One region of the Aestuariirhabdus sp. LZHN29 genome, then DNA from elsewhere that is predicted to be linked to it. Evidence: predicted binding sites of a transcription regulator. Region 1 holds the regulator's gene; each other region holds the start of a gene.
What was found. The regulator FNR, encoded in region 1, switches genes on or off when oxygen is low (the NO sensors DNR and NnrR bind a similar motif). The targets are predictions, from matches to a motif close to TTGATNTANATCAA.
Positions count from the first base shown of each region.

Region 1 (4,194 bases):
CGCCCCTGTCGCTCTACTTCCACCTCCCGTTTTGTACTCATGTCTGCTACTACTGCGGCTGCAACAAGGTGATTACCAAGGATCGCACCAAGGCGATCCCCTATCTGGAGCTCCTGCACCGTGAAATTGAGATGCAAGCAGAGCTTTTCAGTACCAAGCAGACCGTTGAACAGTTGCACTGGGGCGGCGGTACCCCAACGTTCCTCAGTATCGAGCAGATGCAAGCGTTGATGGCCAAAACCCGCCAGCATTTCAATCTTGTGGATGAAAGCAAGGGCGATTTCTCCATCGAGATTGATCCGCGCGAAGCCGACTGGGCCACCATGAATGCCCTACGAGAAATGGGCTTTAACCGCTGCAGCCTCGGCGTGCAGGATCTCGACCCCAAAGTACAAAAGGCGGTGAACCGCGAGCAATCCGAAGCCGATACCATCGCTATCATCGATGCTTCCCGCGCCCTGCAGTTCCAGTCTATCAACATCGATCTGATCTACGGCCTGCCGTTCCAGACCGAAGCCAGCTTTATGAAAACCCTTGAGCGGGTGATCGAGATCTCGCCTGATCGCCTGTCGGTATTCAATTACGCCCACCTGCCCGAGCGTTTTATGCCCCAGCGCCGCATCAACGCTGAAGACCTGCCCTCCTCAACCGAGAAGCTGGCGATCATGCAAAACACTACCGAAAGGCTGCTGCAAGCGGGCTATTCCTATATCGGTATGGATCACTTCGCGCGCCCCGATGACGAGCTGGCCATCGCCCAGGAGTCCGGCACCCTGCACCGTAACTTCCAGGGCTACACCACCCATGCCCACTGCGATCTTGTCGGCATGGGCGTCTCCTCCATCAGCCAGGTGAATGGCTCCTACAGCCAAAACCACGCCGATATCAAGATGTATATGAATCGCATCGAAAGCGGTGAGTTTGCGATCAAGCGTGGGCTGGTAATGAACGAAGACGACTTTATCCGCCAGGCGGTAATCTCGCAGCTAATCTGCCACTTTCAGCTCGAATTTGCCCCCATTGAAGCGCGCTGGGGGATTCAGTTTGGCGACTATTTCGCAAAAGAACTCGAGCAGTTGCAGCCTATGGTCGATGATGACCTGATCACCATCGACAGCAACGGTATCGAGGTGACCGGTCGTGGTCGACTGCTGATCCGCAACATCTGCATGCAGTTTGATCATTATCTGGGACATGATAGTAATAAGGGACGTTTTTCCAAGGTCATCTAGCCGCCACCTCAAATGAGCTGTGCCCCGATTGGGGCACAGCCACCCCCCCCTATTTCCCCACTCATGCTCTCATTCCGAGCCCGTCGCAGTGGGTGCTCTACACAGACGCTACCAAAGAAGCTGCACTTTGGTTTTGTTTTGTGACCGAATTCCCCTACAATGTTTGCGATAACAACCTGACACTCGAAGGGGCTGCTGCCGTTTATGAGCTCTAAACTCAACGTTAAAACTGTAAATAGCGTCGCTTGCAAGGAATGCAGCCTGAGTTCTCTCTGCCTGCCTATCGCCCTCGCAATTGACGAAATCGACCAGCTCGATGACATCATCAAGCGCGGTCGCCCACTGAAAAAAGGCGAACACCTGTTCCTGGAGGGGGACCCCTTCACCTCAATCTACGCCGTTCGGTCGGGAGCGCTAAAAACCTACACCTCAACCAACGAGGGTGAAGAGCAGATCACCGGATTCCAGCTGCCCAGCGAAATACTGGGACTCAGTGGCATGGATGGAGATACCTATCCGGTCTCCTCACAAGCGATGGAAACCACCATGATCTGTGAGATCCCCTTTGAAAAACTCGACGAGCTATCGGACAAACTGCCCAAGCTGCAAAAACAGCTGATGCTACTAATGAGCCGACGTATCCGCGATGACCAGCAGATGATGTTGCTGCTCAGCAAGAAAAACGCCGATGAGCGCATCGCCACGTTCCTGGTCAATCTTTCCGCCCGTTTCAGGCGTCGAGGGTACTCCTCACACGCGTTTCGCCTATCGATGTCGCGCAACGAAATGGGTAACTATCTGGGTCTCGCGGTGGAAACCGTCAGCCGGGTATTCACCCGCTTTCAACGCAGCGGCCTGATCGAAGCGAATGGAAAGGATATCAATATTACCGATGCGGAGCGCCTTTGTGCCCTCGCGGGCGGTCGTTTACTTGATCCAGCCAAAGATGCGGCGCAAAACGGCTAACCGCCGGGAAACACTGAATGATCTTTGATGAGTTTTTTATAAAGTCTCTTGTACGCCCGATACCGGACTGGCCAAAGCCCGGCGTCACGTTCCGCGACATCACCCCGCTCTACCTTTCTCCCAAGGCTCAGCGGATGGTGGCCGACAGCCTGATTCAGCGCTATGTTGAGTCCGAGATCACCCACATCGGTGCCCTAGATGCCCGTGGTTTTCTGTTGGGTTCGGTACTGGCCTACGAGCTGAACAAACCGCTGGTGCTGTTTCGAAAACAGGGAAAGTTACCCGCCCAGACCCTGCAGGAGGCTTACGACATTGAGTATGGCCAAGCGATACTGGAGGTGCACAAAGATGCCATTCCAGCAGGTGCCAACGTACTGCTGCTGGATGATCTGATTGCCACCGGAGGTACCCTCTGTGCCGCCGCATCACTGGTAAAATCACTTCACGCCAACATCTACGAAGCCGCTGCAATTATCGATCTGCCGGACCTCGGCGGCAGCCAGCGCTTACAAGACCTGGGCATCCCCACCTACACGCTCTGTGCATTCTGAGGCCCGCCAGAAATCTCGAACGGGGCCACCTGAATGCCGGCCCTGGCACCCGCTTCCTGTTCACTCATCTCCCCCTAAAGAGGCAAATCGCCTAACCACTCGCTCTGCACATAACTAAACATTCCAAAAAACAATAAAAACATTTAAAAACAGGATGTTAGAGGCGCATTTTAAGTCTAGAATCAAATTCACCTGCTAACTTAATTGTCTTTTAATCATCGACGGCAGGCTTCATAGGGACACTGGGGGGTGAACCGATGGGAATTGATGCAGAGCAGTTAGGACAACATATTATTCAACCCACACTGGAGCTGTGCGGCCACTATAGCGCCGCCGCCCAGCAGCTGTTGGTTGGCACGGCTGCAGCCGAGAGCAACCTGGGGGAACAGCTTTATGGTAAACAGGGTGGGTTAGGGCTTTATCGCATCTCAGCGGAAGTTCACCAAAGAGTATGGGACGATTACCTGGTCGATTTTCCCGAGTTGGCAAGCCGGGTCCGGGGCTTCGCCAGCCAGCGCCTTTTTTTCAGCCAACCCCATCAGGAACTGGTTTATAACCTGGCCTACGCTACCGCAATCGCGTGGTTTAATTACCTACGCTGCGGAGCAAATCTGGCTGGAATCGAGACCACAGATACCGAAGCCCTGGCTGCCATCTGGTGGCATTATTACCACCCAACCGACCCGGATGGCACGCGCTTCATGAATTGCCACCCGCGCACACGAGCAGCCTAATGCGTTCCTGACATAGCCTTGCAGGCGGGATACTGATAAAAAGGGGACTGATTCTCAAGGCCCTGATTTATGAAGATACTGCTTGCACCGGATTCCTTTAAAGGCTCGCTCAGCGCGGCCCTGTTTTGCGACATTGCACAAGAGGCTATTCTTACCCAACTGCCCGACGCCATCGTCCATCGGTGTCCCTTAGCCGACGGTGGCGAGGGCACCGTTGATGCCCTTATCGCCAATACCGGAGGCACCAGGGTCAGCCTGTCGGTAACGGGGCCACTGGGTGATCCTGTTGAAGCCAGTTATGGCATTCTCGGCGATGGCGCCACGGCCATTATCGAAATGGCGAGCGCCTCCGGGTTACCTCTGGTGCCTCCGCCCCAACGCAACCCCATGCACACTACGAGTTTTGGCACCGGCGAGCTAATCCGTGACGCTCTCTCCCGTGGCTGCAAGCAGATCATTCTGGGGATCGGCGGCAGCGCTACCCACGACGCGGGCGCCGGTGCGCTCTGCGCGCTGGGTGCGACACTCCTCGACCACAACGGCGACCCAATCCCGGCCGGGGCCGAAGGGCTGCTGCTATTGAACCGTATCGATCTAGGCGAGCTGGATCCGCGACTCGCCGACGCCCGTATCGACATTGCGTGTGACGTTGCCAACCCGTTGCTCGGTGAAAACGGCGCTACCGCCATCTATGCCTCCCAAAAAGGAGCT
Region 1 covers NZ_JBNIEU010000002.1:1,003,776-1,007,969, reverse strand. The annotation lists gene hemN (oxygen-independent coproporphyrinogen III oxidase) at 1-1,232, shown strand, start outside; gene fnr (fumarate/nitrate reduction transcriptional regulator Fnr) at 1,437-2,198, shown strand; gene ACP3PW_RS11460 (adenine phosphoribosyltransferase) at 2,216-2,749, shown strand; gene ACP3PW_RS11455 (hypothetical protein) at 3,007-3,483, shown strand; gene ACP3PW_RS11450 (glycerate kinase) at 3,553-4,194, shown strand, end outside.

Region 2 (4,194 bases), on a different contig from region 1:
GCCGACCCCATATTGGCCCATGCAGATGTTCGGCGGATGCTACTCAACATGAAAGCCACCACCGAAGCGGGGCGGGCGTTCTCCTCCTATGTCGCAAAGCAGCTGGATCTTGTTAAGTTCAGTGACGTGGAAGAGGACAGGTTACAGGCCGAAGCGATGGTTGCATTGCTGACACCCGTGGCCAAAGCATTTATGACGGATATGGGCCTGAACAACACGATCGACGGTCAGCAGGTTTTCGGTGGCCACGGTTATATTCGTGAGTGGGGGCAGGAGCAGTTGGTTCGTGATGCCCGCATTGCCCAAATTTATGAAGGCACGAATGGCGTGCAGGCGCTGGACCTGATGGGCCGCAAGACGGTGGCCAATGGGGGCAAGTGGACGGCCCTTTTCGTCGCTGAAATTCGTGAAGTGGCGGCAGGGATTGCGGAGGAGTTTCGTACGCCGTTGCTGGACGCTTGCGATCGCTTGCAAGCGACCACTGATTGGGTGTTGGAGCGTGCGGCTAACGATCCGAATGAAATTGGCGCCGCCTCCGTTGAATATCTGCACCTGTTTGGCTACACCGCCTACGCGTATATGTGGGTGCTTATGGCGCAAAAGGCACAGCAGCAGCTGGACCAGGGTACCGAAGAGCGAGGCTTTTACGAAGCCAAACTGGCGACGGCTCGCTACTTCTACAAGCGACTGTTGCCCCGCGTCCTGAGCCTGGAGGCGAGCATCAAGTCGGGTGCCGAGCCTCTGTACGCGCTGGCGGATGAACTGTTCTAGCAAAATCGGATTCGGTGGTGAGTACCGCCGAATAAAAAAAGGGGATGCAGGTTCCAGCCTGCATCCCCTTTTTTGTTTGGGCCGTCAACTGACGCCCGATGGTGTTGGCTAGAACCTGTAGCCGAGGCCGACCATATAAACCCAGGGGTTGATGTCTACGTCTTTGGCTTTAATGCGATTACCTGAGTTCTTGCCCTTGAACTCTGCTTCGGTTTGGATGTTGAGCTTCCATACGGTGGCATTAACGGCTAGGTTGTCGGTAATAAAGTAGTCGGCCCCAGCCTGAAAAGCCATACCCCAGGAGTCGTCCAGATCCAGGTCATACTTTTCCCCCAGAGCGGTTTCCAGCTCCCCGCTGGCGTCTTCATCGAAGAAGGTGGTGTAGTTCAAGCCCAGCCCCAGGAAAGGCTGAAACTTGGAGTCACTGCCCCCCATAGGGTGATATTGCACTGAGAGGGTGGGGGGCAGATGTTTGGTGCTGCCGACCTTGTTGATGCCTAATCCCTCTAGCCCTTGAGCCTTGATATCGTGCTCGAAGGGGGTGGCAGCGAGTAAATCGAGACCAATCTGGTCGGTAACCATATAGGTGAAAGTTAACCCCAGCTGGGTGCTGCTATCTATATTATTCACTTCGGCACCAAGGCCTGTGCCGTTAAGCGTTATCTCGTCGCTTTCGACTCCGGAGGGGTCCACGGTTGCCGCACCGGCGCGGACAATGATGTCACCCGCCTCGCGAGCCATTGCCTGTCCGGAAAGGGTCGCGGTCGCTGCAATGATAGCGGTAAGAAGCGTTAATCTTTTCATAGTCATTTCCCTGTGTAGTTGTTGTCTGTCCAATAGTTATTATGGGATGAATTCTATACCCGCCCTAAAAGTGCGTGTATTGATATAGCTCAACAGTTGATATAAATCAACAAAGAGTGGTTGCTTTCCCGTAATCGTCTGGCGCATGGAATTGAGGTTGTGATGTTTGTCAATGCTGGTGCCTTAAGGGGAGTGTCGTAGCTAAACGCTATGTATCATAGGCCCGATTTAGATCGCCACCCAATACTTTGCAAGGGAATATATTGATAAACTCATTTCCCTCTCCACTCTCCCTACACGGGTCCCATCGTGCTGCCTGAAGCAATCCGCCAACTACCGATCGCAGAGCTTTTGCCTGAACTCACGCGGGAGTTGGCGTTGCGCCACAACCTGGTGTTGCAGGCCCCCCCTGGAGCGGGGAAAACAACAGCGGTTCCTCTGGCGTTGCTGCTGCAAGCGTCCTGGTTGCAGGGGCGTAAAATTCTGCTGCTTGAACCGCGGCGCCTCGCCGCCCGAGCAGCGGCTCACCGAATGGCGTCCCTGTTGGGTGAGCCGGTGGGTGATCGTGTCGGTTACAGAATATCCCTGGAGCGCTGTGTCGGCCCCAATACCCGTATCGAGGTCGTGACCGAAGGGGTGTTGATCCGCCAGCTTCAAAGCGATCCCGAATTGGGCGATTACGCGGTGGTGCTATTTGATGAGTTTCATGAACGCTCACTCCAGGCCGATCTTGGACTCGCCCTGTGCCAGCAAACCCAGCAGCTTTATCGTGACGAGGATCCGCTTAAATTGGTGATTATGTCGGCAACATTGGATGGTGGCCGTATCAATGAGCGTTTATCCGACTCAATACTGTTAACTAGCAGTGGACGAACTTTTTCGGTTGAGGTTTTTTACCGGGATATCGGTTCCTTACAACGCTCTGCTTCGCAATGGTACGCGGCGTTGGTGAGTTTGATTGGCCAGATCGTGAGCGCGCAGTCGGGGGATATTTTGCTGTTTCTACCGGGCAGCGGAGAGATTCAGCGGTTGCAGAAGATGTTGGAGGAGGTTCAGGAGTTTTCTGCAATTCAGCTGTGCCCTTTATACGGTGAGCTTCCCTTTGAAGTGCAGCAGCGCGCCATCAGTCCCTCTGTAAAGGGTGCCCGCAAGCTGGTGTTGACCACGCCTATCGCCGAGACCAGTCTTACCATCGAAGGGGTGCGTATCGTCGTCGATAGCGGACTGGTGCGCCGGCCCTGCTTCGACCCGGTCTCGGGCATGACGCGCCTCGACACACAGCGTATCTCGCTGGCCTCGGCCCAGCAGAGGGCGGGGCGTGCCGGTCGCCTGGAATCGGGGGTTTGCTATCGTTTGTGGAGTGAAAACCTGCAGCTGGAGAGCTATACCGCGGCAGAAATACAGGAAGCCGATCTCAGCTCCATGGCGCTGGAACTTGCCGCATGGGGGGAGCTGGATCCTGCGGCTTACCTGTGGCTAGATCCACCCCCGCAGGCGCATTTCAATACAGCCTGTGATCTGCTCCAGCGCTTACAGGCATTGCAAGCCGACAACCAGGGGCCATTGCAGATCAGCAAACATGGGCTTGATATGTCCGCCTTGGCCATGCATCCGCGGTTGGCGCACATGGTGATCAGGGCCCAGCAAGAATCCCTGGGTTACGCCGCCTGCCAGCTAGCGGGGTTACTGAGCGAACGCGACCTGCTCATGACGGCACGTAACCAGCCCGATGCCGATATCATGTTGAGACTGGCGGTCATGGAGGGGGAGCGCCCACCACGGTGGATGAGCATTCGTCACGGAGCCTTGCAGCGTGCCCGCCAACTATCGAAGCAGTGGCAGCGACAGTTCAGTGTGCGTCAAAGGGTTTATGATCGTGACCAGATTGCGCGTTTGCTGGCCTGGGCCTATCCCGATCGAATTGCCCAGCGGCGCGGCGCCGAACCGGGGAGCTATCGGCTGGCTAACGGAAAAGGCGCTTCGATGTCCGCTAATGATGGGATGGCATCGATGCCCTGGTTGGTAGTCGCTGAGCTTGGGGGCATGAAAAACAAAAGTGATGCTCGTATATTTCTTGCGTGTGAAATTGACCTGGAGGCCTTGCAGGATCAGTTTGCCGAACAGTTGGTGACTGTGCGTGATGTGTCCTGGGCTAAACGTCAGCAGCAGGTCGTTGCTGAAACGCGTAAGCAGTTGGGGGCGTTGGTCGTGCATCAAAGTCGGCTGCTGGAGCCGGCTCCGAGTGAGCTGCAACAGGCTCTTCTGCAAGGAGTTCGTGAGCGGGGAATCCATTCGCTGCCCTGGGATGAGGGTAGCAAGGCATTGCGCGAACGTTTTTGTTTCGCCGCCCGATTTAACACCGAAATACCCTCCCTCGATGACCGATGGTTGGATGAAAATCTGGAACAGTGGCTGCAGCCGTATCTTGACCGGCAAACCCGGCTGGAGCAATTGCGTACCCTTGATCTTAGCCAGGTGCTACTGGCTCTGCTCGACTGGGAAACCAGCAAGTGTTTACAATCGCTGGCGCCGGAGCGTTGGGAAGTGGCCTCGGGCTCCAGGCTCCGCATCGACTACAGTGACCCTCAGGCACCGGTTCTGGCCGTGCGCTTGCAGGAG
Region 2 covers NZ_JBNIEU010000001.1:358,311-362,504, reverse strand. The annotation lists gene ACP3PW_RS01680 (acyl-CoA dehydrogenase C-terminal domain-containing protein) at 1-771, shown strand, start outside; gene ACP3PW_RS01675 (OmpW/AlkL family protein) at 880-1,575, opposite strand; gene hrpB (ATP-dependent helicase HrpB) at 1,885-4,194, shown strand, end outside.
Region 2: ACP3PW_RS01675 (OmpW/AlkL family protein) is a predicted target of FNR. The motif match lies at 1,655-1,668, and genes of this name have one in related genera.

Region 3 (4,194 bases), 280 kb from region 1:
GGTCGCTGCATCGGCGTCTGCCAAGCGTTGCTGGTTATCGGGGTCATTCAGTAGTTTCCCTAGTGTCTGCAGGGTTGCACAGGGGAGTGGTTGCTCACTTAGCAGGTGCAGGACGGCATCGGCTACCGGGCGGTACCGGGCCTCTTCGTCTAGGAACTGTTCGAGCCCAGGGTAGCGGTCAGGATCGAGTAAGCGCAAGCGGGCAAAGTGACTCGCTTTGCCGAGCTGCTCAGGCGTCGCGGTAAGCAGCAAGACCGATGGCGTCTGCTGGGCGAGCCGCTCCACCAGAAGGTACTCTTGGCTTGGGTTCTGGGCTTGCCATTGCAAGTGATGGGCTTCATCGACCACCAGCAGATCCCAGCCCGCATCGATCAGTTGGCTTTGCAGGGGGCCGGGCTCTGACGCCAGTTGTGTCGAGCAGATCACCAGCTGCTCGCTTTCGAAAGGGTTCTCCTCACTCATCTCTTCGCAGCGAGCTCGGTCAAACAGGCTGAAGTGAAGGTTGAAACGGCGCAGCATCTCTACCAGCCACTGGTGCTGTAAGGTTTCCGGTACCAGTACCAGTACGCGGCGGGCTTCACCGGTCAAAAGTTGATGGTAAAGAATCATCCCCGCTTCGATGGTTTTCCCCAGACCAACCTCATCGGCTAGAAGTACCCGGGGAGCATGTCGTGTTGATACTTCGCGGGCAATATGTAGCTGGTGAGGGATAAGATTGGTGCGCGCCCCGCATAGTCCCAGTAGCGGCGAGCGCAGGGTGCGGTTGTAATGGGTGAGTGTACGATAGCGCAGTGCAAACTGATTGAGCTGGTCGACCTGCCCGGCGAGCAGGCGTTCGCGAGGCTTGTTGAACTGAATGAAGTTATCAAGGCAGGACTCAGGCAAGCTTTGTTTCTGGCCCTCATCGTCAACGCCGATGTAGGTAATCAAGCCCTCTTTGGAGGTGACCTCGGTGACCTGCAGAATCCAGCCTTCATGGCTCTTGACGCTGTCACCGGCTGCAAATTCGACTCGATGCAGCGGGTGATTGTGTCGAGCGTAGGCGCGGGTTTCACCACTGCCTGGATAGAGTACGGTGATCAGTCGATGATCCAGGGTGAGAATAGTGCCCAGCCCAAGGTCATTTTCAGCCTCGCTGATCCACCGCTGCCCAGGAACAAAATCGATCATACAGCCACCACCCTCGGTCAAAAAAAGGCGCTATGGTAATGGAAAGATAGGGAATAACAAGGAGTATTGTAGCAAGGGAGTGACCCGCAGGCTTTTAAAGTGATCCCGAGGAGTAATAAAGCGCAAGGGTGCAGCGCCACCCCCGGGGGATGGGGGGTTAGGGGCAGCGCTGCAAAAACAGGAAAGAGGTGGGATTATTCGCTGGCAGGGGCGCTGCCGATATCAAGAATCAGCTCGGGTTTGCCCTTCAAGGCCTGGGAGAAAACCTCTTTATTTCCAGCAATAAGCAGACCGATCTCCTCCGCCAGGGACTCATCCAGTTGACTGAACTGCGCCTCTAGCAGCGAAGTGATGTTCGCAGCCAGTTCCAGCATTTTGTCGTGCTCTTCAGCGCTTTTTTTGTCGGCGAACATACTTCCGTCCCTATCGCATTGCCACATTGGGATAACAGCCATCGTATACCTCGTTTGGTCATCACAGCTTTAGTGATTAGTTTTTGATACTGTATATATCAACAGTATATTTGTCCAGCCCAATTTGTTCTTGCTAGGCTACACAGTGTTGGACGAGTCTGTGTTTACGAGGCTTCCGAGAGTCGGCGGGGTAAAATGATGGTTAAGGAGCAGGAGTCGGTGATCAGTCCCGAAGAGTTGCCGTGCAATGCCCGTGCAACAACCATTCCCCTGGTGGATGGGACCCTGCAGTGGTACCCGACCTTTTTATCCGCGGAGGTAGCCGATACCCTGTTGCGGACGTTTGAGAGCAAGGTCACCTGGCGGCAGGACTTCTTGCAGATGGGGGCTCGACACATCACTATCCCACGCCTGCAAGCCTGGTATGGTGATCAGGGGTATCGCTATTCGGGGTTGTGGCTGGAACCGGCACCCTTTTTAGGCGAGCACCATGTTCTGTTGAAGATTTTGCGCGAATCCTTGGGGCTGCGCATCAACTCAGTGTTGATGAATCTCTATAGAGATGGCAATGACAGTGTCGGGTGGCACGCAGACGATGAATCAGTACTGGGGGAAAATCCCTGCATCGCATCGCTGAGCCTGGGGGGGACACGTCGGTTCCACCTGCGCCACCGCCAGGATTCCCGGCAGAGGCTGTCGCTGGAACTAAGTCATGGCTCGTTGCTGGTGATGTCGGGCCCCATTCAGCACTGCTGGCGTCACCAGATCCCCAAGACCCGGCGCCCCGTAGCGCCGAGGATCAACCTGACTTTCCGCTATCTTCACCCCGATAGAGTTTGAGATAGGTCAACTTATTCGTTATGTCTGATGGTTCAGTGTATGGAAATTGATCGGTGTCAATTCTGCATGGCTTGGCCGGTGGTAGCCTCGTTAGCAATTCAAGGTTATTACAGGGAGTGACAACCATGTTTTTAGATGAAGTAGTGTTGGCTGGGTTACTAACCGTTGGTTTGATGATCTCATTTTTTGCCGGGCTCTATTACTTCCTTCGTAAAGACATGGATAAGCATCCATAGCATTGTCGCTTGCCTGCACCGAATAAGGCGGAATCAGAAGTCCTGTGGGTTGTCAGGTTCTCACAGGGTCTCTGGTTCCGCCTTACCTTTTTTGAAGCGCTTTCCGGGGTCTCTTCCTGGATTTGCTCTTATTCGACATCCTCTCCCCCGATACGCCCCGTGCGACCTTGTATAGGGCTGCATAGTATAGGGCTGCAAAGCTGTGGTTTGTCACGGGTCTACCAAGTTCCACGGTTGTTGCTGCCCTATTCAGCGGATCAATAGTCGTTGTGATTCGGCCCTCGGTTGGGAAATGATATCGGCCAAGTCAGTTATCTAACGGGGACACTATGAGTAAACGAGTAATGATTACCGGCGCCGGCAGTGGCTTGGGTCGAGAGTTGGCCTATTGCTATGCGCGTCAGGGGTGCAGGGTGGCACTGGCCGATCTCAATGATGAGGGGTGCCAGCAAACGGCCCTTCAGGTTACTGAACTCGGTGGCGTCGCAGAGGTTTTTCACTGCGATGTGCGCCGACCAGAACAGTTGCAGCAGATATCGGACACCCTGGAGGCCAAGTGGGGTGGGGTGGATTTATTGATCAACAACGCAGGCGTAGCCGGAGGTGGTGCCTTCGCTGACCTGAGTGACGATGAGTGGGACTGGATGCTGGGCATCAACCTTAAAGGCGTGATCAATGGGTGCCGGATTTTTCTCCCAGGTCTGCAAAAAAACCGGGGGCAGATCTGTAATATCGCATCGATGGCCGGGTTGCTCGGCGCGCCGGGTATGAGCCATTACAATGTGGCCAAGGCTGGGGTAGTTGCGCTGTCAGAAAGCCTGCAGGCAGAACTTGCCCCTCAAGGGTTAGCCGTTAGCGTGGTGTGCCCCTCATTTTTCCAAACCAATTTGCTGGACTCCTATCGCGGTAGCTCTGAAACACTCAAAACCAACGTGGCGAAGTTGTTGGCCGGATCGCCCATTAGCGCTGAAGAGGTCGCGCAACGCATTGTTGAAGGGGTGGATGCCGGTCAATTTATGATTCTTCCCCACGATGAAGGGGCTCTAGCCTGGGAGTTCAAACGCAAGGATCCGGAAGGGCACCGGCTGATGATGGAACAGCTGGCCATTAAAATGGCAGAGAAGGGGATGTAATCCCTTTTTTCGAGGGGGTGATGCCTGGGCTCGATTTCGTTTACTATCCCATTACCTGATCGATACTGACACGGTTAAACCCCCTTATGGATATGCTCGAACAAGTTCGCCAACAGCTACACGCCACCTTTGCACCTTCGTATCTCGAAGTGCTTAACGAAAGCCATATGCACCGGGTTGAACCGGGCTCCCAAAGTCATTTTAAGGCGGTTGTGGTCAGCGATGCCTTTGAGGGTGTACGCACCCTCAAGCGCCATCAGCAGATTTACGCAGCGCTCGCACAGGAGATGCCACTGATTCATGCGCTGGCGCTTCACACCTATACGCCGGGTGAGTGGGCTTTGCGCGAAGAGGCCCCTAAAACGCCTAACTGCCTCGGTGGAGAGTAGGTATGCACCTGTA
Region 3 covers NZ_JBNIEU010000002.1:722,325-726,518, forward strand. The annotation lists gene rapA (RNA polymerase-associated protein RapA) at 1-1,170, opposite strand, end outside; gene ACP3PW_RS10130 (YebG family protein) at 1,365-1,625, opposite strand; gene ACP3PW_RS10135 (alpha-ketoglutarate-dependent dioxygenase AlkB family protein) at 1,779-2,423, shown strand; gene ccoM (cytochrome c oxidase subunit CcoM) at 2,549-2,659, shown strand; gene ACP3PW_RS10145 (SDR family oxidoreductase) at 2,989-3,792, shown strand; gene ACP3PW_RS10150 (BolA family protein) at 3,879-4,181, shown strand; gene ACP3PW_RS10155 (DsbA family protein) at 4,184-4,194, shown strand, end outside.
Region 3: ccoM (cytochrome c oxidase subunit CcoM) is a predicted target of FNR. The motif match lies at 2,470-2,483, and genes of this name have one in related genera.